Regions from separate parts of the Clostridium sp. TJA032 genome, predicted to be linked through region 2. Evidence: predicted binding sites of a transcription regulator. Region 2 holds the regulator's gene; the other holds the start of a gene.

Region 1 (12,617 bases), on a different contig from region 2:
TATCATTAGCGTTTTCTAATAAATATTCAAATCTATATCCTGTATAACTCCAAATATTTAATCCTAATTTTCTTGCTGCCTTAGCAATATAAATAAATTTACTAGCTTGTTCTAAAGGGTCTCCTCCACTAAAAGTTACTCCTTCTATAAATGGATTTTTAGATAAATCTTCTATTAAATAATCCATATCCTTTTCTTCCCCACCATTAAAGTCATGAGTATCTGGATTAAAACATCCCTTACAATTATGTTTACATCCTTGTGAGAAAAAAACTCTTCTTATACCTGGTCCATTTACTAAACTTTCATAAGCTATACCTGATAATCTAATAGTATTACTCATAAAAATACCTCCTATTTATGTATATGATTATTTTTTTTAATTTATTTGTTTAAAAATGTTAACTATTGTTAATCCTTAAAATAAGTAATAATTAGGGGGTACAAAATGACTAATAAAAACTTATTTTTAGAAATAGAAAAACATTTATTAGAGGATAAAAATCCATCAAAATTTTTAGAACAAATTAAAAATGAAGAATCTTTTAAAAATTCTTCCTTTAATATTTTCAACCAAATTAATGAGGAAAATCAAATCGAAAAACTTAACCCTTGGTCCCATACATTAAATGTAGTGGATATTGCTACAAAATTCAAAGCTTTATCTAGTAACCCTAAAGCTTTTATGTTAGCTGCATTTTTTCACAATATTGGTAAATCAAAAACATTAAACTCAATACACCCTAAAATAGGTGGAGAAATTACAAGAAGAATACTTAGAGAATACATAAATGATAGTTATTTAACTAATGAAATAATATCTTTAGTAAAGCACCAAAATGCACCTTTATTTATAGTTAATAGAATTTCCTATAGCATAATAGATTTAATTGATACTACTAACATTTTTGATGTAGCTTTATTATCTTTTTGCATAAGCTTAGGAAGCGAAGATTTTAAAAAAGAAAATTATGATAAATTCCTTTTAAATAGTAATAAATTTCTTAGTATAATGTCAAAAAAGACAAACTTAACCTCTGATAAAATAGTTATTTAAAATAAAAAATCTATATTAATAGAACATATTCTATTAATATAGATTTTTGTATTTACACAGTTATCAAGGAATTTTTCTCTTCATTTTCTATATCACCAATAACATTTTTTATCCATTTTCCTGATTTTAATCTTGCTAATTCAAATATAATTTTTAAAAATTCTTCTGTACAAATTAAGAAGTAAACTCCATAAACAGGTAATGAGAAAACAGTAGCGCCTAAAAATGCTATAGGAACAGCATATAACCAAATGGTACCACATTGAACTAACATAGAATATGTAGTATCTCCACCACCTCTAAATACTCCAACTATCATAACCATATTAAAGGCTCTTATAGTAAAGAATATTGCTATTACTCTTAAAACTTTAACAGTATCTAAATAAGTTTCACTACTAACATTAAAAGGAGTTAAAACTAAAGGTGCTGTTATATATATAATAACTCCTAATATAAATCCTATTAATACGGAAATAACTGCAATATCCTTTGCATATAATTTTGCAGTTTTCTCCTCGTTAGAACCTATTTTGTTTCCTATCATAATAGAAGATGCAGTTGCTAAGCCTATCAAGAAAACCATAAACATATTATTTAAAGTTGTAGCAATTTGCATACTTGCCACAGCATTTGTCCCTATTCTTGCATAAGCTATAGAATATGCAGTCATTCCTAAAGACCATATTATTTCATTAGCAATTACTGACCATGAAGTCTTAAAATATATTTTTACAAAATTAAAATCAAAGGATGTAAGCTCTTTTAAATTAGATGCAACTTTATTATTTTTTAAGTATACAAATGAAATTATAAATATCATTTCTATAAGTCTTGCAATAGTTGTTGCAAAAGCAGCTCCTCCTACGCCCTTAGCTTCAAAACCTAAATTTCCAAAAATAAATACCCAATTTAAAAATGCATTTATTAAAACTCCTACTATACTTGCATACATTGGAACCTTTGGCTGTTCTGTACTTCTTAAAGCTGATGAATATGCTTGAGTAAAATTTGTAAATATACAACTTATAGCAACAACTTTTAAATAATTAGAGCCCAATTCTATAACATTTATATCATTAGATAAAATTTTCATTATCTCATAAGAAAAAATTCCTGCACCTAAAGCAAAAATACTTGATACTATAAATCCTATTGATATATCTAACCCTAAAACTTTTTTGATATTTTTCACATCTTTTTTACCCCAAAATTGAGACATAAAAACACTAGCACCTGCATTTATTCCCATTATACATAAAGTAAAAATAAATACATATTGATTAGCAAGTCCTACTGAAGCTATAGATTCTTCTCCCAACTTTCCAACCATTAAATTATCTACTAAATTTAAAGATGAAGTTATAAAACTTTGAATAGTTATAGGAATAGCTAATTTAGTCATAGTCATTAAAAAATCTTTGTTTTTAAATGCTTTCATATAAATCTAAATCCCCCACTTCTTTATAAATAAAAAAATAAAAGCAAATGGGTAGTATTTAGCCGCCCATCTGCTTTTAAACCGTATTAATTTTCTAATAAATTTACTTATTAGTCAATAGTATTAAGCTCTTATTCATGCTTTTTTAAATTTTTCTACAGAAAAATTATAAAATTATCAAAAATATACTGGAATTTTAGATACATTCTATTGTATAATGTACATCCCACTAATTTTTTAGTGAGAGTACACCAATTACACTCAATAATACATTCAAGGAAATTTATCCACATAAATTTTTCTTGAAAAATATCCACAGTTGTTGAATAAAAAAAATAATCCACAGGCAAATAATTTTTTATTTCCTGTGGATTGTTTTTTTAATTTATATATGTTCTTAACTTTCTTTTTATATCCTCATTACAAAAAGAAGCCTCAATACTATTTAAATAAATTTTTTTATAATCTTCTAAGTTCATTTTAAAAGTTTTATGTAAATTATTATATTCTTCTAAAAGAGTAATGTCTGATACTGTTCTATTATCTGTGCTTAAATTAAGCTTTATATCATCTTTATGATAATTATAAAAAGGATGTTGTGAATAACTTTCAACTCCTTTTGTGTCAATATTGCTCTTTGGACACATCTCTAATACTATTCCTTTTTCTTTTACTAATTTATAAGCCTCTGCATCATTAAAAATAAATAAACCATGTCCTATTCTTTCTGCCTTTAAAATCTCAATAGCATCTCTTACATTTTTCCCAAAACCAGTTTCTCCTGCATGTATAGTAACTCTATATCCTAAACTTCTAGCAAAATTTATAGCCTTCTCATAAGGCTTAACAAAATCTTCAATCTCACAACCTGCTAAATCTATAGCAACCACACCTTTATCTAAAAAATCTTTTCCTGCATTAATAACCTCATAAACACTATCAATAGAATGATGTCTTAAACAAGATAAAATTAAATTTCCCTTTATGTCATAAATTTCTTCTGCTTTTTTAATGCCTCTTAAAATACTCTCTATTACTTCTTTTTGACTTAATCCTTGCCTAATGTGAAGTAAAGGTGCAAATCTTATTTCTATATATTTTATATTTTCTTTACTAGCATCCTCCATAAGTTCAAAGGCAACTCTTTCTAAGTTTTTAGATTTTTGCAATATCTTTATGGGAATATCAAATTTTTTAAGATATTCAGCTAAAGAAGAGCATTCTTCATTAACAGATAAATATCCCTTAAAACTCTCATAATCATAACTTTCTAATTCAATTCCTTCTTCTTTCGCTAATGCAATGGCTGTATCTACTCTTATTGAACCATCTAAATGACAATGTAGTTCAATTTTTGGTAAATTAATTAAGTCCATTAATATATCCTCCCTTATTTCAACTTTATTTATAAAAAAAATTCTTGATTACGAAGAAAGCAAAAGCTCTCTTCGTAATCAAGAATTCTCGGTTCTTGGTAGAAACCTCTAAGCCCTATTCTTAGAGTTATACGAAGCAAAATTATTTTTTTATATTTTACCATATAAAAAATTATAGTCAATATAATTATTTTAATAAAATAAAAAATATGCAATATATTTATAATATATTGCATATTCTATATAAAACTTAAGTAGAATTTATAAGCTAAACACAATGATAAGCCTTTTTATTCCCTTCTAAATGAGAACGTCTTTCTTCTCTTTCCTCATATTTTCCAGGGCCAAATCTTTCATCAAGACTTAAATATCCTGTAACTCTTGATATTCCTTGTATATCTTGGCTTCCACAATTATTACACTTACATTCATTATTGTGAAGGTATGTTCCACAATTTTTACAATATCTTATATGAAAATTAATTCCCATATAACTTATATTAGTTTCTTTATAAGCATAGTTTATTATTTTCATTATAGTTTCTTCATTTGGACAATCATCAACTTCTATATAACTTATATGTCCACCATTACATAATTTATGATAAGGTGCTTCTATATCAATTTTATTTTTTATTGATATAGGACAATATACAGGAACATGATAACTATTTGTATAGTAATCTTTATCTGTTACACCGCTAATTATTCCAAAAGCTTTCTTATCTTGTTTTATAAATTTACCTGATAACCCTTCAGCTGGTGTTGCATAACAACTCCAATTTAGTTTAGTTTCATCAGTTAAAATGTCACAGTATTCTCTTATTCTTTCAACTATTTTTATTCCTAGCTCTCTTGAAAATTCATCTTCACCATGATGCTTTCCTGTTAATGCTATTAAAGTTTCTGCAAGACCTATAAATCCAATTCCCCAAGTACCTTGTTTTAAAATTGGTTCTATTGAATCATCTGGTCCTAAGTTTTCAGAACCTCTCATAAGCCCTTGCCCTGCAACAAAAGGTAAGTCTTTAACCTTTAAATTTTTAAGAACACCATATCTATGCATTAAAGATTCTTTAACTATTCTTAATCTATCATCTAATAATTCAAAAAATTTATCAATATCTCTCTTTGCTAATATTCCAAGTCTAGGAAGATTTATAGTAGTAGGAGCAATATTACCTCTACCCTTACAACCTGGCTCTCCATTAACATTTTTCATAAGATAAGTTCTACATCCCATAGTAGCTGGCATATAGCCTTTATCATAAAATTCTTTATTAAAGTCCGCATCGATATTCATGAAAGTTGGATTCATTCTTTTAGCTGCTACTCTACAAGCTAATTTATATAAATAAAAATATGGATCCTCTACTTCTCTATTTACACCTTCTTTTACTCTAAATATTATATTAGGGAAAATTGGTTGTTCTCCTTTACCTAATCCTTTTTCATATTCAAGTAAAAATATTTCACAAACTAAGGCAGCATCTTTATTATAAGGAATACCTAAGTTTAATGAACTAAAAGGAACCTGTGAACCTGCTCTTGAGTGCATAGTATTTAAATTATACACAACTCCTTGCATTGCTTGATGTATTCTCTCTCTTAACTTTTTCTCTACTAGTTCATCTAACTTAGAGCCTTCTAAACCTAAAGCTATATATTCTTCTTTTATTTCTTGTCTTGTAGGTTCTACAAAAACACTCATATCATTATCAAAGTCTGGATGTGATTGTCCTCCAAACATATCATTTTGAGTTGATTGTAATAAAATACATGATAATTCAGCTGCTGTTTCTATTCTTCTTGGTGCATTAATAGTTCCGTATCCTGTATTAAATCCACTTTGTAAAAGCTCTCCTGTTGGTATGTGTAAGCAATTAGTAGTTAAATTATAACTATCTAAATCATGATAATACACATCTCCATTTTCATGAGCCTTTGCTAATTCCTTAGGCATAGTAGCTAAGTTATACCATTTGTTAGACTCAGAAGCTATTCTTAAAAGTTTTGATGAGAAGTTATTTCCTACATTTGCATTATCTCTATCTGTTTCTACTCCGATTTTACTTATAGCTTTCATTAAATCTGATTTTATCTCTCTAACCTTGGTTCTTTCAGTTCTATATGCCTTATATGCTGTTGCTACTTGGTTAAAACCATTATCCACTAAAGCCTTTTCTACTAAAACTTGAATTTCCTCAACAGTTACCTTTGTCTTTCCTGACATCTCAATATAATTAATTACCTTTTGTATAGTATCTAAAACTTGGCTTTCCCTTACTGCAATACCAACCTCATTAGCTGCTCTCTTTATTGCATTTGCTATTTTATCCGCATTAAATCTTGATTCTCTACCGTCCCTTTTCACAACATGTAGCATTTTCAATTCCTCCACTCCACTATATCTTGTACTTGAACAATTATACTCTACTATTAATACTTATGCTAATTTCAAAAGATACTTATAACAAAAATAATACTTGTTATCTCCCTCTTTCCTTCTTTTTCTTAGCATATATTCATTTTTTCTTTAGTTGACATTAACAAAATGTTATTATTTTCATGCCCATAAGATGAATAATATTCCATATTATGTAACATAATAAATTTATGAAAAATAATGAAATGGAGGATTATACATGAAAAAGACCTTAATTATTGTATCAGAAATAATACTTAGTATAATTTTTGGTATAGTTTTTGGAAATTTAATTATGCCTACAAAAGTCTATAAAAATACAGAGGCTTTGAAAAATCTAAACCCAAAACTCTTAACAAATAAAAATTCTATTGAAGATATTAATTACGAAAACGAAGTATCTCTAAAAACATTTAACCCCTACACAGGAAATATCTTAAAAGAATCACAATTAAATGAAATACCCTTTATGTGTATAGTTGAAAATTCTAAAGAATCAAGACCTCAAAGTGGTTTATCTGAAGCAGATATTATATATGAAACAATGGCAGAAGCAGGAATACCTAGATTTTTAGCAATATTTTTTGAAAATTCTCCTAAAGTCATAGGTCCTGTAAGAAGTGTTAGACCTTATTTTTTAGAAATTGCTAAAGAATATAATCTTCCTTTTGCTCATTGTGGAGGTAGTTTTGAAGCATTAGATGAAATATCAAAAAACGAATCCTTAAATAGCATAAACGAAATCAAAAATGGCTCTGCTTTTTGGAGAGATAAAACTAGAAAAGCTCCCCATAACCTATACACTTCCTCTGATAACATAAGAAAATTTATTCTAAATAAAAACCTTAATTATTCCAAAGATAACTTATTAAAATTCAAAGATAATGCACTTTTAACTTCTTCTAAATACGCTTCTGAAATTATATTAAATTTAAGTGATTACTATAAAACCTCTTATAAATATGTAGATGGCTTTTACGAAAAATATATGGATGAAGAATTATCAATAGATAAAAATAACAATTCCCCACTAAAATTTAAAAATATTGTAATACAAATAACAGATATGTCTCTTCAAAAAGATAATATACATATAAATGTAAACTTAAATGGAAGTGGAAAGGGATATGTTATTTCTAATGGAAGAGTTGAAAATATAACTTGGGAGAAAAAATCTCCTGAAAGTAAAACCATATTAAAAAACCAAAATGGAGAAATAATTTATTTATCTAGAGGAAATACTATTTGGAATATTGTAGATAAAAATTCTAATATAATTTTTAAGTAAACCTAATATTAAGTTTATAAGTAAACCGTTTTCTTTAAAAACTCTTAATTTTTATATATTGTTAACAGATTGTTCTTTCTTTGTACTATTATCAATATTGATAATGATATCAGTATTGATATATAATGCAAATAAAGATAACTAATTTCTAGTTATATATATAAACATTTACTTATTAAGAATTAAGTATAAATAGATTGGGGGCATAATATAAATGCAAAAAATCGCTATAATAACTGACAGCTCTTGCGACTTAACTATAGATGAAATTACAAATTACAAATTAAATATATTACCATTAAAAATAATATATAAAGACAGAGAATATAACGATATTTTTGACATAAAACCAAATGATGTTTATGAAAATTTACACAAAGAAGTTCCAACAACTTCTCTTTGTAGTCCTGACTATGTAAATTCACTTTTAGATGAGCTAGAAAAAGAAGGTTATACTCATATAATAGGTATTTTTATTTCAAGTTCACTATCTGGTACCTTTAATGCAGCTAGACTTGTTATTGAAGAACGTAGTGCTTTTGAATCCTACTTATATGATAGTAAAATAATCGGTTATCCTTTAGGTTCAATAGTTATAAAAGCTTGTGAACTTCTTAATGAAGGTGCAACCTTCTATGACATTGTTGAAAATCTTAAGGAAATAAGAGAATCTACTACAGGATACTACACTCTTAGCACCTTAGAATATTTAAGAAGAGGTGGAAGAATTGGTAAAGTGGCTGGTACTGTTGGAGATTTGCTTAATTTAAAACCTATAATATCAGTAGATGAAGATGGGGCTTATGCTACTGTGGCTAAGGCAAGAGGTAGAAAGCAATCTCTAAAAAAACTTACAAGTATAATTTTAGAACATCTTGATAAAAGTAAATGTAGCGTAGCTATACTAAATGGTATGGCACAGGAAGAAGCTAAACAAATACTTGATTCTATTAGTTCACATCCTAACTTATTAAATGCGCAATTAAGAGATATAGGAGCAGCTATGGGAGTTCATGCTGGTCCTGGAATGGTTGGAGTTTCAATTCAAAAGGAAATTTAACTATGTATGATGATGAGTTTATTAAAGCTGAAGAAAAACGTCTTTATAATGAATATAAAAAACAAATTGCTAATTTAAAAAAAGTTCAAAAGGAAAAAGATGCTGTAGGACAAGTTTTCACCAAAGGTTTACTTCCTATATATGCTTTATATATTTTAAGCATTAATCCTACTAACGGAAATGATTTAGCTCAAAAAATTGGTGAACAAACTCACGGTCTTTGGTTTCCAAGTACAGGAGGAATTTATCCTTTACTAAAGAAATTAGAAAAGCAAGGTTTTATAAGAGGTTCATGGGATGACCCTGTAAAAAAAACACAAAAAGTTTATTCTTTGACAGAGGAAGGCTTTAAAGAGTTTGAAGAAAAAAAATATTTATTAAAACCTAAGATTAAAGAAGCTCTTGAGGTTTTTGAAATAATATATTCTCAACTCTATAATTAAAAAAGATTCTAAAGGATATTTTCCTTTAGAATCTTTTTTTAATATTATTCAACAGATATAGCTGCAACAGGACAACTTTCTTCTGCTTCTTTAGCAGCTTCTTTACTATTTTCAGGAACTTCATCAACAATTGCATGAGCCTTTCCGTCATCATCCATATCAAAAACTTCTGGTGCAATTGTTGGACATAATCCACATCCAATGCATGTATCTTTATCTACATTAGCTTTCATTATTTTTCCTCCTTAAAATTTGTATTAACAATATTATTATTCCCTAAAATTTAATTTATATTACAATATAAAATAAAAAAGAAGCAAAAGTTATTTCTTTTGCTTCTTTTATCTTATTAATATAAACCTTCAAAAATTAAAGAATATAATGGATTTTCAGCTACATATTCTTCTGCAGTACCATTTTCTAAGGCTTCTGTTAAATCTAAGTTTATTGGTAACTCTCCTATTAGAGGTAATCCTAAATACTCAGCATGCTCCTCTGAAGATTTTTTACTAAATACTTTCATCTTTTTACCACATTCACATTCAATGTAAGCCATGTTTTCAACTACACCTCTTACATCTACATTCATTTTATGTGCCATAGTAACTAATTTCTTAACTATCATAGATACCATATCTTGTGGTGTTGAAACTATTATTAATTCCTTTATAGGGAATGTTTGCATTACTGTTAAAGTAATATCACTAGTTCCTGGTGGCATATCGATTAATAAATAATCTAATTCTTCCCACTCAGTATCTTTAAACATTTGATTTAAAACTCCAGTAACCATTGGACCTCTCCATATAACTGGGTCATCTTCAACTTCCATAAGTAAGTTCATAGATATTACCTTAATACCTAATTTAGTTTTAACAGGGATAAATTTAACTTGTGTTCCCTCTTTATCCATAGCAACTATATCTGCTCTTTTTTCATTTATTCCAAAGAATCTTGGCATTGATGGTCCTGTTATATCAGCATCTAAAACTCCAACTTTATATCCTTTTTTAGCTAATTGAGTTGCTAATATCCCAGTAACAGTTGATTTACCAACTCCACCTTTACCACTTATAACACCTATAACATTTTTAATATTTCCATAGTTAGTTCCTAATTTTGCTGGTACTGAAGAACTACATCCTCCATTTTTACTAGCTGAACTACATTTGTCTTTATTTGCACAACTTGCACAACTTCCCATAAGAAAAATCCTCCATTCTGTTTATCTATCCCATTCCTTTTCAACATCTTTCCAACTGTCATAAACATTTATATCCCAAGAGTTTTTATAAACTCCGTCTACATAGAACTTTTTCTCTGAATGAGTTATTCTGTTTTCAATGGTTACTATAGTTCTAAATTGAGTAGATGTGTAACCATAATTTCTTACAGTAACTATTATATCAAAGTCATCTCTATTGTGGTTCATTATTGAAGAATTTGGAACTATTTTTTTCACTTGTTTTTCAAAATTTTCAATATCTGATGATAACATGTACTTTGTACAATCTCTATCAACAAGTATATCTATTCCGACTTTAGCATTATCTTTATTAAGTTCATCCTTTTCTTTCTTTATTACTTCAAGGATTGAATCATAATATATCTCATCAAAAGCTCTAGGTTTTCTTATAGCTTGCATATTTTGCATTAAATAGTTATCTAACCTTTTAGAAATTCTATAAAAATTCTCATCATCATAAAAATTTCCCTCTCCATTACTCTTAACTCCTGTTACGTAGTAAAATTTCTTTACTTCATCACCAACATGAATTTCAAAAATATAATCTGGAGGTAAGTCAGTTTTCTTACTAACCACTTCAGCTTTAGATAGCATATTGTATATGTTATCTATTACCGATTTTTCTTTTACTAAAAATCTAAAACCTGAATCTCTTGTACTTTGAATAACTATCTTATCAACTTTATTGTCCTTTATATATTCAAAATTATTGTTATTATTTCCAATAAATTTTGCACCTATATTTTTAGCTAAGTATCCAACAATACCTATTCCTATTATTAAACAAAGTACTACTAGAATAACTTTCCTATTTTTCACTTGTTACTTTTCTCCCTTTGAATTTACTTATATTATATAGTAATATTCCACCTATTAATATAAATATTGATATAAATTGAGATGTAGATAAAATACCTACACTTCCTCTAGGGTCATTTCTTAAAAATTCTACAAAAAATCTACCTATACTATATATTATCATATAAAGACTTGTAGTCTTTCCCTTTTCTTTGTGTTTACTTCCATACCATAGTAAAAACAACCCTAAAGCAAAATCAAAAATTGATGAAAAAACTTGTGTTGGATATAAAGGTATTCCTGCTGGTGCTAAAGAACCCTCTGGAAATACAATTCCCATTTTACTACTTGTTTCAGCTCCATAACAACACCCTGCAAGTAAACAACCAATTCTACCAAATCCTTGAGCTATAGCTAAGCCAGGAACTGCTAAATCTGCTAACTCTAATACACTCCATTTGTTTCTTAAACAACAGAAAACAACACCTAAAGCTCCACCTATAATAGCCCCATAAATCACAAATCCATTACCAAAATCTCTAAAAATCAAACTTGGATCTTGCATAACAGTTTTAAAATCAGTTATTAAATAAAGTATCTTTCCTCCTAATACTCCTGCTATAACTGTTATAATAGTAGAATTAAAAAGCTTATCTTCATTGTAACCTCTTTGAGCCCCTTTTTTTAAGAATAATATTGTAGCAAAGATTATGCCTAATCCTATCATAAATCCATAGCTATAAATCTTAAAACCAAAGATTTCCCCTAAAACAATTCTCATAAACTCCTCCAATATTTATTTTTTAAATTTAAAAGAGAAGCATATTTTTTATGCTTCTCTTTTAAATTTAATTATAATACTTATGTTAAAGCAAATCAAATTTTCTCTTAATCATGTTCTATACTATCTATTATAGATTTATATATAACTGAATAATCTTCTTTTTCTTTTCCTTCCATAGAACTAAAAAGTACCTTAATTACTTTACCTTCTTTTATTTTTTTGTAATAAATAGTGTTAAGATAAGTAGCTCCTTCATCATTTTTTTCCTTAAATATAACCTTTTTTACTCCATTGTCTTCTTCTGAAATTTTATAATCTGTAATAAGATTAAAATTTATATTTGATTTTTCTTTTTCAATTAAATCCTCTAAGGATTTATCTGAATTTATTATTTGAACATATCCTAAAAGTCCCATAGAATCACTTATAAAACTATTATCATAAATTATATAATTCCCTGGATATTTCTTTTCTTCAACATCCCAACTATCTGGAAGCTTATAACTTAAAACACCATCTAAAGCGTTATAAGTAACTAATTCTTCTATATTATTATTTGTAAAAACAACCTTTTTAATATTTCCATTAAACATCTTTTCTCCAGTAACCAATATAACCATTAACAAAATAAGCATCAATGTTATACTTAACTGTTTTTTATTCAAAAAATCACCTCTTTTCTCTATTTAAGAAAGTCTC
Region 2 (12,617 bases):
TTAAAACAACAACTATTCCTTTTTCAATAGCCTCTCTAATAGCATCAACCATAGTAGGAGGAACATTTCCTCTTCCTAAGGCTTCAATTACTATTCCATCATATCCTTTTTCTATACAATGATATATAAAATCTCCATCCATTCCTGCAGCACATTTTATAATAGCTACTTTTTTATCTACATTTTCTAAAGGAACAAAATCCTCTCTTAAAACCTTTCTATCAAATATAACTTTATTATTATCAACTACACCAATAGGACCAAAGTTTGGAGTTCTAAAAGCATTTAAGGCCATTGAATTTGCCTTAGTAACCTCTGATGCACTATTTAATTCTCCATTAAAGCAAACTAAAACCCCTCTATTTTTAGCTTCTTCTGAAGCTGCAGTACATATTGAAGCAGCTAAATTTGCAGGACCATCATATCCTAATTCTGAACCACTTCTCATAGCACCTGTAAAAACAATAGGTTTACTAGTTTTTGTTGTTAAACTTACAAAATAAGAAGTTTCCTCTAAGGTATCTGTTCCATGAGTTACAACAACTCCATCTATGTCATCTCTTTCAACTAAAGCATTTATAAACTTAGATAGTTCAAACATTATTTCAGGAGTTATATGAGGACTCGGTAGAGAAGAAAAACTATGGGATTCTATTGTTGCAAAACTCTCTATACCTGTTACCATAGCCATTATTTCTTCTCCTGTCAAACTAGGAACTGCAGCCTTTATCCTCTCATCTACTTTCATTGATATTGTTCCACCATTAAAAATTACAGCTATTTTCTTCATGAGCACCTCCAAATTTTATTTTAAAAGTATAAAATATAACTTAAATTTTAAATAATTTATTTATCTTAAGTTTCCTATACCTAAAATTTAATATTTCTCTTAATAATTATAATCTTTTTACAAATTTTATAAAACTAATAATTTTTTATTATATATATAATAATATTTTTTAAATAAAAAAACCCATAAAGTCCAAAACCTTATGGGTTATATTTATTTAAACTAATTTAGAAAATAATACAAATTAAATTTCCTTCCCCTTCATTTATAATTCTTTGAAGAGTTTTTTGTATCTTACTTTGAATATCATCTGGCATTTTATATAATTTACTTCTCAAACCTTCTTGAACTAAAGTTTCTAAAGATTTTCCAAACATATTACTTTGCCATAACTTTTCAGGGTCACTTTCAAATTGTTCAAGTAATGTTTTAAACACTTCTTGTGTTTCCTTCTCAGTTCCCATTATAGGGCAAATCTCTGTTTGTATATCAGCTTTTATTAAATGTAAGCTTGGTGCACTTGCTTTAAGCTTAACAACATATTTAGAACCTTGTCTTCCTATATCAGGTTTTTCAAATTTCATTTCTGATAACTGTGGTGCTACTAAACCATATCCAGTTTCTTTTACACTAGTTATAGCCTCTGCTACCTTATCATATTCAGATTTTGCTTTATGCAACTCTTTAATTAAAGCTATTAAATCACTTTCATCCTTTAATTCCTCATTGCACATTTCACTTATTATCTTATAGAATATGCCATTTTTAGGTGTCATCTCAACTCTTACTGTTCCATCACCTAAGTTCATTTCGCTTATGTTAGCATTTCCTAAGAAATCTTCTCCATAAGTACTAAGTAGAGCTTTAACATCTCTAATTTTTTCTATGTTTTTACACATATCTTTAACTATGTCTATAAAATTAGCCTTTAACCAATGAGAAGGTTCTAGTTTTTCAATCCATGAAGGCATGTCTATATTGATTTCCTTAACTGGGAATTCTTTAAGTACTTTTGTAAATAAATCATTTATGTCCTCTTCATTCATATTAGCTACATCCATAATTTGAACTGGAACTCCATATCTGATTTCTAACTCTTTTTTTAAATCTAAAGTTTCCTCAGCCTTTGGCTCTAAGGAATTAAGTACTAATATAAAAGGTTTATCTATAGATTTTAACTCTGCAATAACTCTCTCTTCTGCATCTAGATAGTCTTCTCTGTCTATACCTGTTATAGTACCATCTGTTGTAACTACTAATCCTATTGTTGAATGGTCAGTTATAACTTTTCTAGTTCCTATTTCAGCTGCATCTTCAAAAGGAATTTCATAATCAAACCAAGGAGTGTTTACTTTTTTACTTTCTCCTTCATAAAAATATCCATTAGCACCCTTTACAATATATCCAACACAATCAACCATTCTAACCTTAAATTTAATACCATCTCCTAAAGAAATTTCAACAGCTTCATTAGGTACAAATTTAGGCTCTGTTGTATGAATAGTTTTTCCTGAACCACTTTGTGGCAGTTCATCCTTTGCCCTCTCTTTTTTATAAGCGTTATCAATTTTAGGTATTACCATTAAATCCATAAATCTTTTTATAAAGGTAGATTTACCTGTTCTTACAGGACCCACAACTCCAACATAAATATCTCCTTGTGTCCTCTCTGCTATATCTTTGTATATATTGAAATCTTCCAAGATACACCCTCCTACAAATATTATTAACAATATATATATATTAGAAATCTAGAAAAAGTATACTGTTTATAAAAATATATTTTCTCCTTAAAATTAAGACCAATTTATTTAAAGACTTAATTTATTTTTCTAATATTATGTATTAATATTATTTATTCAAGAACCCCTCTATAAATTCCAAATAATTAAAATATATTTTTATTTTATAAAATAAAAAGAGGTAGAATTTTCTACCTCTTAAAAACTTTAAATTTCTTCTTTTTTCTTATCTCTTTCCATTAATAAGCTTACAGCATCCTTAGCCTTTGCCCCTTTAAATAGAACTTTATATGCTATATCAGTTATAGGCATAGTAACACCTTCTTTTTCTTTTAATTCATAGAAAGCCTTACAAGCTTTTATTCCTTCAACAACCATACCTACTTCTTCAATAGCCTCTTCTGCAGTTTTACCTTGGCCTATAAGTATTCCAGCTCTTCTATTTCTTGAATGCATACTAGTACAAGTAACTATTAAATCTCCCATACCAGTTAGTCCAAAGAAAGTTTCAGCCTTTCCACCCATTTTAACTCCTATTCTAGCTATCTCAGCCATTCCTCTAGTCATTAAAGCAGCCTTAGAATTGTCTCCATATCCTATACCATCACAAACACCAGCTGCTAAAGCTATGATGTTTTTAACGGCACCACCAATTTCAACTCCTACAATATCATCATTTGTGTATATTCTGAAATTTTTATCCATAAATAAATCTTGAACTTTTTCTGCACATTCCATAGATTGTGAACTTGCAACTAAGGTTGTAGGGATTCCCTTTGAAACCTCTTCAGCATGACTTGGCCCAGATAAAACTACTACCTTGTTATTTGGAAGCTCCTCATTTATAACTTGAGATAATCTTAAATTAGTTCCTTCTTCTATCCCCTTAGCTATGTTAATAAGAATAACATCTTCTGATATTTTACCCTTTATATTCTTACAAGCTGTTCTTATAACATGAGAAGGTACTGCAAGAACTACATAATCTGCTCCCTCTAAAGCTTCATCTAAGTCTTTATAAGCCGTGACCTTAGTAGGAATATTTAAATCTTTTATATACTTATCATTTCTTCTGTTTACGTTAATATCATTTATTACATTTTCATCTCTATCCCACAAGGATACCGTAATACCTTTATTTCCTAATAATATTCCTAAGGAAGTACCAAAACTTCCTGCTCCTAAAAAAGCCACTTTACTCATAAAATTACTCCTTCCTAGCTCTATACTCTATTTCTATACCAGTTCCATCAAAATCAAAACTTTCTCTTAATTGATTCTCTAAATATCTACCATAAGAAAAATGTAGTAAATTAGGATCATTTACAAAGAAAACAAATTTAGGTGGTTTTGTAGCTACTTGTGTTGCATAATATATTTTTAATCTTCTTAAAGCTACAACTGGTGGTTCTTTCATTAAAACAGCTCTACTTATAACATCATTTAATAATCCTGTTGAAACTCTCTTTGAGTAGTTATCATAACAATATTTAGCTGTTGATAATATCTTGTGAACTCTTTGTCCTGTTAAGGCTGATATAAATAAATATTTAGCATATGGCATAAACTTAAGTTTTTGTTGTAAATCCTTTTGATAGTTATTTAAAGTTTTATCATCTTTTTCAATAAGGTCCCATTTGTTTACAACTACCATAATAGCTTTATTCATTTCATGAGCATATCCTATTATTTTTTCATCTTGCTCACTTATTCCTTGTTCTGCATCTATTACAAGTATAGCAACATCAGCCTTTTCTATAGCTGCATAAGTTCTAATTACGCTATATCTCTCTATTTCTTCTTTTACTTTACTTTTTCTTCTTAAACCAGCAGTATCAACTAAAATAAATTTTCCTTCTTCTGTTTCTAAATAACTATCTATTGAATCTCTAGTTGTTCCTGGAATATTACTTACTATAACTCTTTCTTCACCTAATAATCTATTTATAAGTGATGATTTACCTACATTTGGCTTACCTATCATAGCTATTCTTATATATTCATCATCCTCTTCATCTTCTGAAGGGTCATTAAAGTACTTAACAACTTCATCTAGCATATCTCCAAGTCCTAAGCCTTGTGAAGCTGAAATTGTTATAGGGTCTCCAATTCCTAAATTATAAAATTCATAACTATTTTCTTCTAAAGCTAATCTATCTATTTTGTTGACTACTAAAACCACAGGCTTTTTACTTTTTCTAAGCATTTGTGCAACCTCTTGGTCTGCTGCAGTAAGCCCTTCCTTACCATCTACAACAAAAATTATTACATCAGCCATTTCTATAGCGATTTGCGCTTGTCTTCTCATTTGCTTAACAATTACATCACTACTTTCAGGTTCTATTCCACCTGTATCTATCATAGTAAATTTTCTGTTTAACCATTCTGATTCTGCATATACTCTATCTCTTGTAACCCCTGGCGTATCTTGTACTATTGAAATTCTTTTTCCTGCTAACTTATTAAAAAGTGTCGACTTACCTACATTAGGTCTTCCAACCATAGCAACTATTGGTTTACTCATTATTATTCCTCCTCACAATGTTCATTAATTAAGTCTATTAGGTCTTCTCCTGTATAACTACAAACTATAACCTTAACTCCCAACCTCTCTTCAATATCCTTTGCTGTCAAATCATCTAACATTATTCTTTTTGTTATGTCTCCTGGCTCGTAACCTTTTCTAAACATGTTATCTGCCATAATTAAATATTCGCTATCTATATTATCCTTAAGTTGTGCAATAACATCTTGCCCTGTTAAAAGTCCTGCAACTGTTATTGTATGCCCAAAGAAATCATTTAAAATAACCTTACATTTAATATCTATATTATTATTTTCTTCTCTTATATCAGAACAAACCTTATCTAGTTCATTAAAACCAGAAGTTCCTGTAATAAGAGTAAATTTACCTTTACCTGTTTTTGTTAATTTATCTTTTATATCTACAGCCATAGTTTCTCTTAAAAGTCTTATCATTCCTACGCCATCTTCTAATTGTTCATATCCGCCATAGAATTCTTCCCCTGGAACATCTTCTCCAGCCATAACGTAAAATTCATCTGATAATCTTATAAAAGGACTTCCTGTTTCTTTTATGTATTTCTCTTGAAGAACTCTAATTCTATCTAGCTCCTCTTTAGCAGTTTCTTTATTAAATATTTCAAGGTCTGCTAAACCCTCTCTAAATTTTGTTATTCCAATTGGAACAGCAGCAACATTTTCAATAGAAGGACGTAATTTGTATAAGTCTTCTACAGTTCTTACTAACTCATCCCCATTATTTATTCCTGGCATAACAACTATTTGAGCATTTACAGTTATTCCTGCCTTAGCTAACTTTTCTAATCTTTCATATACATTCCCTGCAAATCTATTGTTTAGAATTTTTTTTCTAAGCTCTGGATTAGTTGTATGTACTGATACATTAATAGGACTTATTCTATATTTTATAATTCTATCAATATCTTCATCTTTCATATTTGTTAAAGTAACGAAGTTACCTTGTAAAAAAGAAAGTCTTGAATCATCATCTTTAAAATATAAAGTTTTTCTCATTCCCTTTGGTAATTGATCTATGAAGCAAAATATGCATTTATTTGTACAACTTTTGGCTTTATCTAATATGGCTTCTTCAAATTCCACCCCTAAATCTTCACCATATTCTTTCTCTATCTCAAAAGCCCAAACTTCTTTATTAGTCTTTAATAATTCAACTTCAACATATTCATCTGCTAATAAAAATCTATAATCAAGTATATCTTCAACCTTAGTACCGTTTATGCTTAATAGTATATCTCCCTTTTCAAAACCTAACTCCTCACCAATTCCTCCTGGTAAGACTTTAGCAATTCTACTTTTCATACGCTTCACTCCTATTTTAGTACTATCTATGTTATATTACCTTAATTAAATAATGTAGTCAACTTAAATAAGCTCCTACATATTTATAGTATTTATCATAGCTTATTATAAGATTAATTATTAACCTTTTAAAATTGCTTTAAACTAAAATTATTAAATATTAAAAGTAATTTCTAAAATTTTTAGAAATTACTTTTAAATTTCAAATTATCTTTATTTTAAGCTTTATAAATTTATAGGTATCTTTATTATAATCTTAGTTCCAACGCCTAATTTACTTTTTACATTTATTTCTCCATCAAAAAGTTTAACTATATGCTTAACTATAGCAAGGCCTAATCCTGTTCCTCCACTTTCTCTGCTTCTTGCCTTATCAACCCTATAAAATCTTTCAAATATTCTAGGCAAATCTTCTTTGCTTATTCCAATTCCATTATCTTCAACTATTAAAATTAAATCCATATCCTTTTTATATGTTTTAACCTTAACAAGTCCTCCACTTTCTGTATATTTAATTGAATTGCTTATAAGGTTTAAAAGCATCTGTTTAAACTTATCCTTATCCCCCATAAGAAGACAGTTACTTTTAGTGTCTAAAAATATTTCTACTCCTTTTTTCTTTCCTTGGTCATTTAAAAGAGTATATACTTTTTCGACTTCATTATCTACATTAAATTCTTCTAAAACAGTACTTCTTTTTTGTTCTATTTCATAAAGACATAATATATCTTCTAAAAGTCTTGCCAATCTATCAGATTCTTCATCTATTATACTTAAAAATTTATTTCTAGTTTCATCATCATCTACATATCTTAAAGTTTCTGCAAAACCTTTAATGGAAGTTAGAGGAGTTTTAAGTTCATGGGATATATTAGCCACAAATTGACTTCTCATATTTTCTAGCTTTTTAATGTCTGTAATATCTTGTATAACAACTACTGTTCCTATTATTTCTGGCTCATTTATTATACTTGCTTTTCTTATTTTTAATATTTTATAGTCATTATTATAATTTATCTCAATTTCAACTCTATCTTTATCACTAAAAAAAGCTTTTAAAACTTCCTCATCTTTTATATAATCTAATAATTTATTTCCAATGATTTCTCCACTTATACCAAAGATTTTTTTAGCATAAGGATTTATCATTAAAACATTCATTTCTCTATCAAAGGCTATAACTCCACTTCCCATACTTTTTAATATTGCCTCTAATCCATTTTGCTTACTTTTATATCTTTCTATAGTTATTTCTAATTCTTCAGCCATATGATTGAAACTTTTACATAAACTTTGAATTTCATCATCCTTTGAATTTATTTTTACTCTTTTATGAAAATTGCCACTTGCAATAGTTGAAGTTAACTTTTCTAATTCCTTTAAAGGATTTAAAATTATGTTAGTTATTTTTACTGTTAAAAGTAAAGATACAATTAAAGATAAAATAACCCCAATTAATAAATAATTACTATTTACTCCATCTAATATTTTGGCATTTTTAACAGCTATTGAAGTTCTAACAATAGAACCATCTCTTAATCGTAATGCACTATATATCATATTTTGATGAAGGTCATCACTATATCTTACACTACTTCCAGAACCACTTTTCATAGCTTCTTCTATTTCTTTCTTTTTTAAATAATTATCATCTTTAGGACTACCTTTCTTATAAGTATCAAAAATAACCTTTCCCTCTTTACTTATATAAGTGATTCTTATATTTTTCATATCACTATTTGAAGCTATCTGTTGCAATTCACTTTTAATGTTTTTATTATTATTCTCAAGTAAAAGTGCAATAACATTGTTATATTCATTTAAAATATTTTTAGAACCTTCTAAATACTTATGATTAGAAATTACTAAATAAACTGAGGTCATTACAGCTAAAAAGAAAGTTATGATTAAAGTAGTAAAAATAATAATTCTTTTTTTCATCTAAAGAACCACCTTACTTTATAAATAAGAAAGAAAATAATCTTCCTGCTTGTTCATTCTTTTCTCTATAGCTATGCATTTTAAAATTCTTATCGCAATAAGTACATATATCTAAGGAATTTATATTACTCTTTTTTACAAATCCTTCCAATTGAACTTCTATACACTTTTTAAGATTTAATTTTCTATTTAAAGCTACCTCTTCTCCAAATTTTTCTCTAAACTTATCTGCTAATTCAAGACTTACCTCATAACAACATTCCATTACATGGGGTCCTATTAAAAGTTTAATATTATTACATTCATACTCTTCTTTCATATATTCACAAGTTTTTTTAGCTATTTCATTATAAGTTCCCTTCCATCCACTATGAATAGCTGCTATAACATTTTTTTCTTTATCATAGGCTATTAAAGGAAGACAATCTGCTGTAAACACCCCTATAATAGTATTTTTTTCCTTTGTAACAATAGCATCACAATCTACATCACCTTTAAAATCTTTTAAAGTTGCATCTATAAACTTATCACTATGAATTTGATTTACGTAAACAACCTTCTTTACATTAAATATATCCTTTAAATCTTCTAAATTCTTTTTCCCTTCTTTATCTTCTTTTTTATAATTAATATTATTTAAAGCAGTAGAAAATCTAACTTCTATATCTCCATCCTTAAAAAATATAAATTCTTTATTACCAATTAATTCTCTTTTCATATTTTCACCTCAACAAAATTATATCAAAGTTTATTTTACCATATTATCACATTTATAATATTTATTAAATTAAAAGCAAGTTAAATTATTTAAACAAAGGGCTACTTTAAAGAATTTTCTTTAAAGTAGCCCTTAAATTATTTCATTAAACTTTTTATTTCTTCCATAAAGGTATTAATATCTTTAAATTGTCTATATACAGAAGCAAATCTTACATATGAAACTTCGTCTATTTCCTTAAGCCTCTCCATTATCATTTCACCTATGTAATTAGACTTTATTTCTACCATCATTTTATTACTTATGTTTCGCTCAATATCTAATGCAATTTCTTCTATTTGAGCTCTAGAAACTGGCCTTTTTTGACAGGCTTTTATTAACCCACTTATAATTTTTTCTTTATTAAAACTCTCTCTACTTAAATCTTTTTTTATAACAAGAATAGGAATATCTTCTACCTTTTCATAAGTTGTGTATCTTTTAGAACATTTTAAACATTCTCTTCTTCTTCTAATTGCATTGTAATCTTCTGCAGATCTAGAATCCACAACTTTACTTTCTTCATAAGAACAGTAAGGACATCTCATTTTAAAATCCACGCCTTTCTCTAAGTTGTAATAATATTATACCCTCTTTTTATTCTAATTTCTATATATATTTTTGAACATCTAGTATATTTTTCCCTTTTGAATCTATAAGTATAACATCAACTCCAACCTTATAAACATCAGACCATTCTATTTCTATATCCTCTGACTTGCTAAAAAAAGATGTTTTTTCTCCTGGAATTATAATGGATAATATTCTACTATCATCACAATCTATTTTAATATCTGATATTAAACCTAATTTCTTTCCTTCACTTAAATCTATAACTTCCATAGCTCTTAAATTATTCAATGAAAATAAATTTTCTTCCATTAAAAACTCCTCCTAAAAATTAATTCCTATAATTAATTTATATGTTTTAAATTTACTTTTATTAATTAATAAACATAAAATTTCTTTAAAATAAAAAATAGAGCTCAAAACTTTGAGCTCTATACATACTTCCTCATATGCTTTAATGCTATTTTTTCCAACCTTGAAACTTGTGCTTGAGATATTCCAATCTCTTCTGCTACTTCCATTTGAGTTCTTCCATTAAAAAACCTTAAATTTAATATAAGTTTTTCTCTATCATTTAACTTTTTCATGGCTTCTTTTATAGATATATTCTCAAGCCAACTGTCATCTTGATTTTTTGAATCACTTATTTGATCCATTACATATATAGCGTCACCACCATCATGATAAATAGGTTCAAACAATGAAACAGGATCTTGAATTGCATCTAAAGCAAAAACAACATCCTCCCTAGGAATTTTAAGCTCCTTTGCTATTTGAGATACAGTAGGCTCTTTATTATTTTCATTTACTAGCTTATCCCTTACAAGCAAAGCTTTATAAGCTATATCTCTTAATGACCTACTTACTCTTATGGTATTGTTATCTCTTAAATACCTTCTTATTTCCCCTATTATCATAGGAACAGCATAAGTTGAAAATTTAACATTTTGTGATAAATCAAAGTTATCTATAGATTTCATAAGGCCTATACAACCAACTTGAAACAAATCATCTACATTTTCGCCTCTATTATTAAATCTTTGAATTACGCTAAGTACTAGTCTCAGATTCCCCTTAATAAATTTCTCTCTAGCACCTTTATCGCCTTTTTGCATTTGTAGTAATAATTCTTTCATTTCTTTTTCTTTTAAAACTGGTAATTTAGCCGTATTGACTCCACATATTTCTACTTTATTTATCATCATAATTGAAATCAACCCCTTTGAAGTAATTCCCTTCCGCATTTTAATTATTACCTTTAGAGGTTAATTTTATACTATTAAATCATCTTGTTAATTTCTTTCTTTAACCTTTTTATTATTTTTTTCTCTAATCTTGAGATATAAGATTGAGAAATTCCTAGCATATCAGCAACTTCTTTTTGAGTTTTTTCTTTATATCCACATAGTCCAAATCTTAATTCAACAATTTCCTTTTCCCTATTTGAAAGATTTTTCATAGCTGTAAAAAGTAATTCTTTATCAACTTCATCTTCTATTAAATTATAAACAGTATCTTCCTCTGTCCCTAATATATCTGAAAGTAAAAGTTCATTTCCATCCCAATCTATATTTAATGGCTCATAAAAAGAAACCTCTGCTTTAACCTTACTGTTTCTTCTTAAATACATAAGAATTTCATTTTCTATACATCTTGATGCATATGTTGCAAGTTTTATTTTCTTTTCAGGATTAAAGGTATTTACAGCCTTTATAAGTCCAATTGTTCCTACAGAAATTAAATCTTCAACACCTACTCCTGTATTTTCAAACTTTCTAGCAATATAAACAACTAGTCTTAAATTTCTTTCAATTAAAATACTTCTAATTGCTTCATCCTTATCCCCTAGCTTACTAACTAATTCTTCTTCCTCTTCTTTACTAAGAGGAGCTGGAAGTACATCATTTCCACCTACATAATAAATAGGCTCTACCATAATATCTAATTTAGTAAATAACTTATTTAGTAAAAGTCTTATATTTAACATAACCTAATCACACCCCTATATAATTCCTCTAGATAATAAAGCTTCATACTCTCCCTCTTTGCTTAACTTATTATCACAAAAACATAAAACAGCATCTCTTGTAATAACTTTTCCATCAATATCACAAAGCTTTATATCATCAAATTTAACCCCTTGCATATATCCAGAACTTCCATCTATAACTTTATATGGTATTTTAAATTTATCTCTTCCTTTTAGGTTTATTTCTTTAAATATTTCTCTTTCGACTATTATCACAGGTAATAATGTTGCAGGTTCTACAAGACCATTGCCTGTATCTAAAAAGGCCTTAATATTAACAACTTCAGAATTTACATTTATACTTAAATCGTATATAAAATTATTTATAATTGCTCTATTTTTAAAGTAATTCATAACTACACTAAATAATATATAACTTATAATAACTGAAAATATAATTGATTTAGTTGAATAATCTAAAATAAAAAAAGATTTAGAAATCTCATACTTATTTTCCATTAATGCGAACATAAAGCATACTCCACAAAAAGCAAAGGTTATAAGTAAAAAAGTTATATATCTTTTTATTATTGTCTTTAAATTTCTTTTTTCCAAAATTATGGTAACCATAATTAAAGAAAAAAGCATTTTTAAAGGAAGACTTGTAAGTATATTTAAACTTGGTATAAAAACAAATACAGTATAAATAGCTCCTAAAAACGCTGCTAATATTATTTTCCTGTAAACTATTTTATCTTTTAAAGTTTGTAAAGTTAAATATAATAGAAAAAAGTTAATTAAAAAATTTTCTAATATAACAATATCAACATATACAGTCATAACTAAACTCACTCCTACTTATAATTATAAAGCTTATCTCTCTAAAATTTTGTCATTATATATTGCATATGCATATTTTCTCTCGTGCTTTTTTTTAATATTTCTACAATTTTCTACTATATATATTTTTTTTAATATTACAAT

The links. Region 2 encodes NrdR, which represses ribonucleotide reductase genes. Its sites were predicted from a motif close to CACNANATNTNGTG; they were not measured.
Region 1: the regulator NrdR is predicted to act here: its motif matches at 6,278-6,291, upstream of AC4FRL_RS09705 (anaerobic ribonucleoside triphosphate reductase).

Annotation. Positions count from the first base shown of each region.
Region 1 is NZ_JBZEFB010000004.1:53,491-66,107, forward strand. It holds gene nrdG (anaerobic ribonucleoside-triphosphate reductase activating protein) at 1-343, opposite strand, end outside; gene AC4FRL_RS09690 (HD domain-containing protein) at 449-1,057, shown strand; gene AC4FRL_RS09695 (MATE family efflux transporter) at 1,110-2,498, opposite strand; gene add (adenosine deaminase) at 2,879-3,874, opposite strand; purine riboswitch at 3,930-4,029, opposite strand; gene AC4FRL_RS09705 (anaerobic ribonucleoside triphosphate reductase) at 4,143-6,260, opposite strand; gene AC4FRL_RS09710 (DUF3048 domain-containing protein) at 6,520-7,587, shown strand; gene AC4FRL_RS09715 (DegV family protein) at 7,802-8,647, shown strand; gene AC4FRL_RS09720 (PadR family transcriptional regulator) at 8,650-9,090, shown strand; gene AC4FRL_RS09725 (ferredoxin) at 9,135-9,323, opposite strand; gene AC4FRL_RS09730 (Mrp/NBP35 family ATP-binding protein) at 9,440-10,294, opposite strand; gene AC4FRL_RS09735 (YhfM domain-containing protein) at 10,316-11,155, opposite strand; gene AC4FRL_RS09740 (prolipoprotein diacylglyceryl transferase) at 11,145-11,915, opposite strand; gene AC4FRL_RS09745 (hypothetical protein) at 12,023-12,583, opposite strand.
Region 2 is NZ_JBZEFB010000001.1:1,061,724-1,074,340, forward strand. It holds gene AC4FRL_RS04870 (asparaginase) at 1-790, opposite strand, end outside; gene spoIVA (stage IV sporulation protein A) at 1,018-2,493, opposite strand; gene AC4FRL_RS04880 (NAD(P)H-dependent glycerol-3-phosphate dehydrogenase) at 2,740-3,735, opposite strand; gene der (ribosome biogenesis GTPase Der) at 3,740-5,056, opposite strand; gene AC4FRL_RS04890 (DUF512 domain-containing protein) at 5,059-6,396, opposite strand; gene AC4FRL_RS04895 (HAMP domain-containing sensor histidine kinase) at 6,622-8,337, opposite strand; gene pgeF (peptidoglycan editing factor PgeF) at 8,351-9,055, opposite strand; gene nrdR (transcriptional regulator NrdR) at 9,193-9,642, opposite strand; gene AC4FRL_RS04910 (YlmC/YmxH family sporulation protein) at 9,704-9,976, opposite strand; gene sigG (RNA polymerase sporulation sigma factor SigG) at 10,096-10,869, opposite strand; gene sigE (RNA polymerase sporulation sigma factor SigE) at 10,944-11,651, opposite strand; gene spoIIGA (sigma-E processing peptidase SpoIIGA) at 11,667-12,473, opposite strand.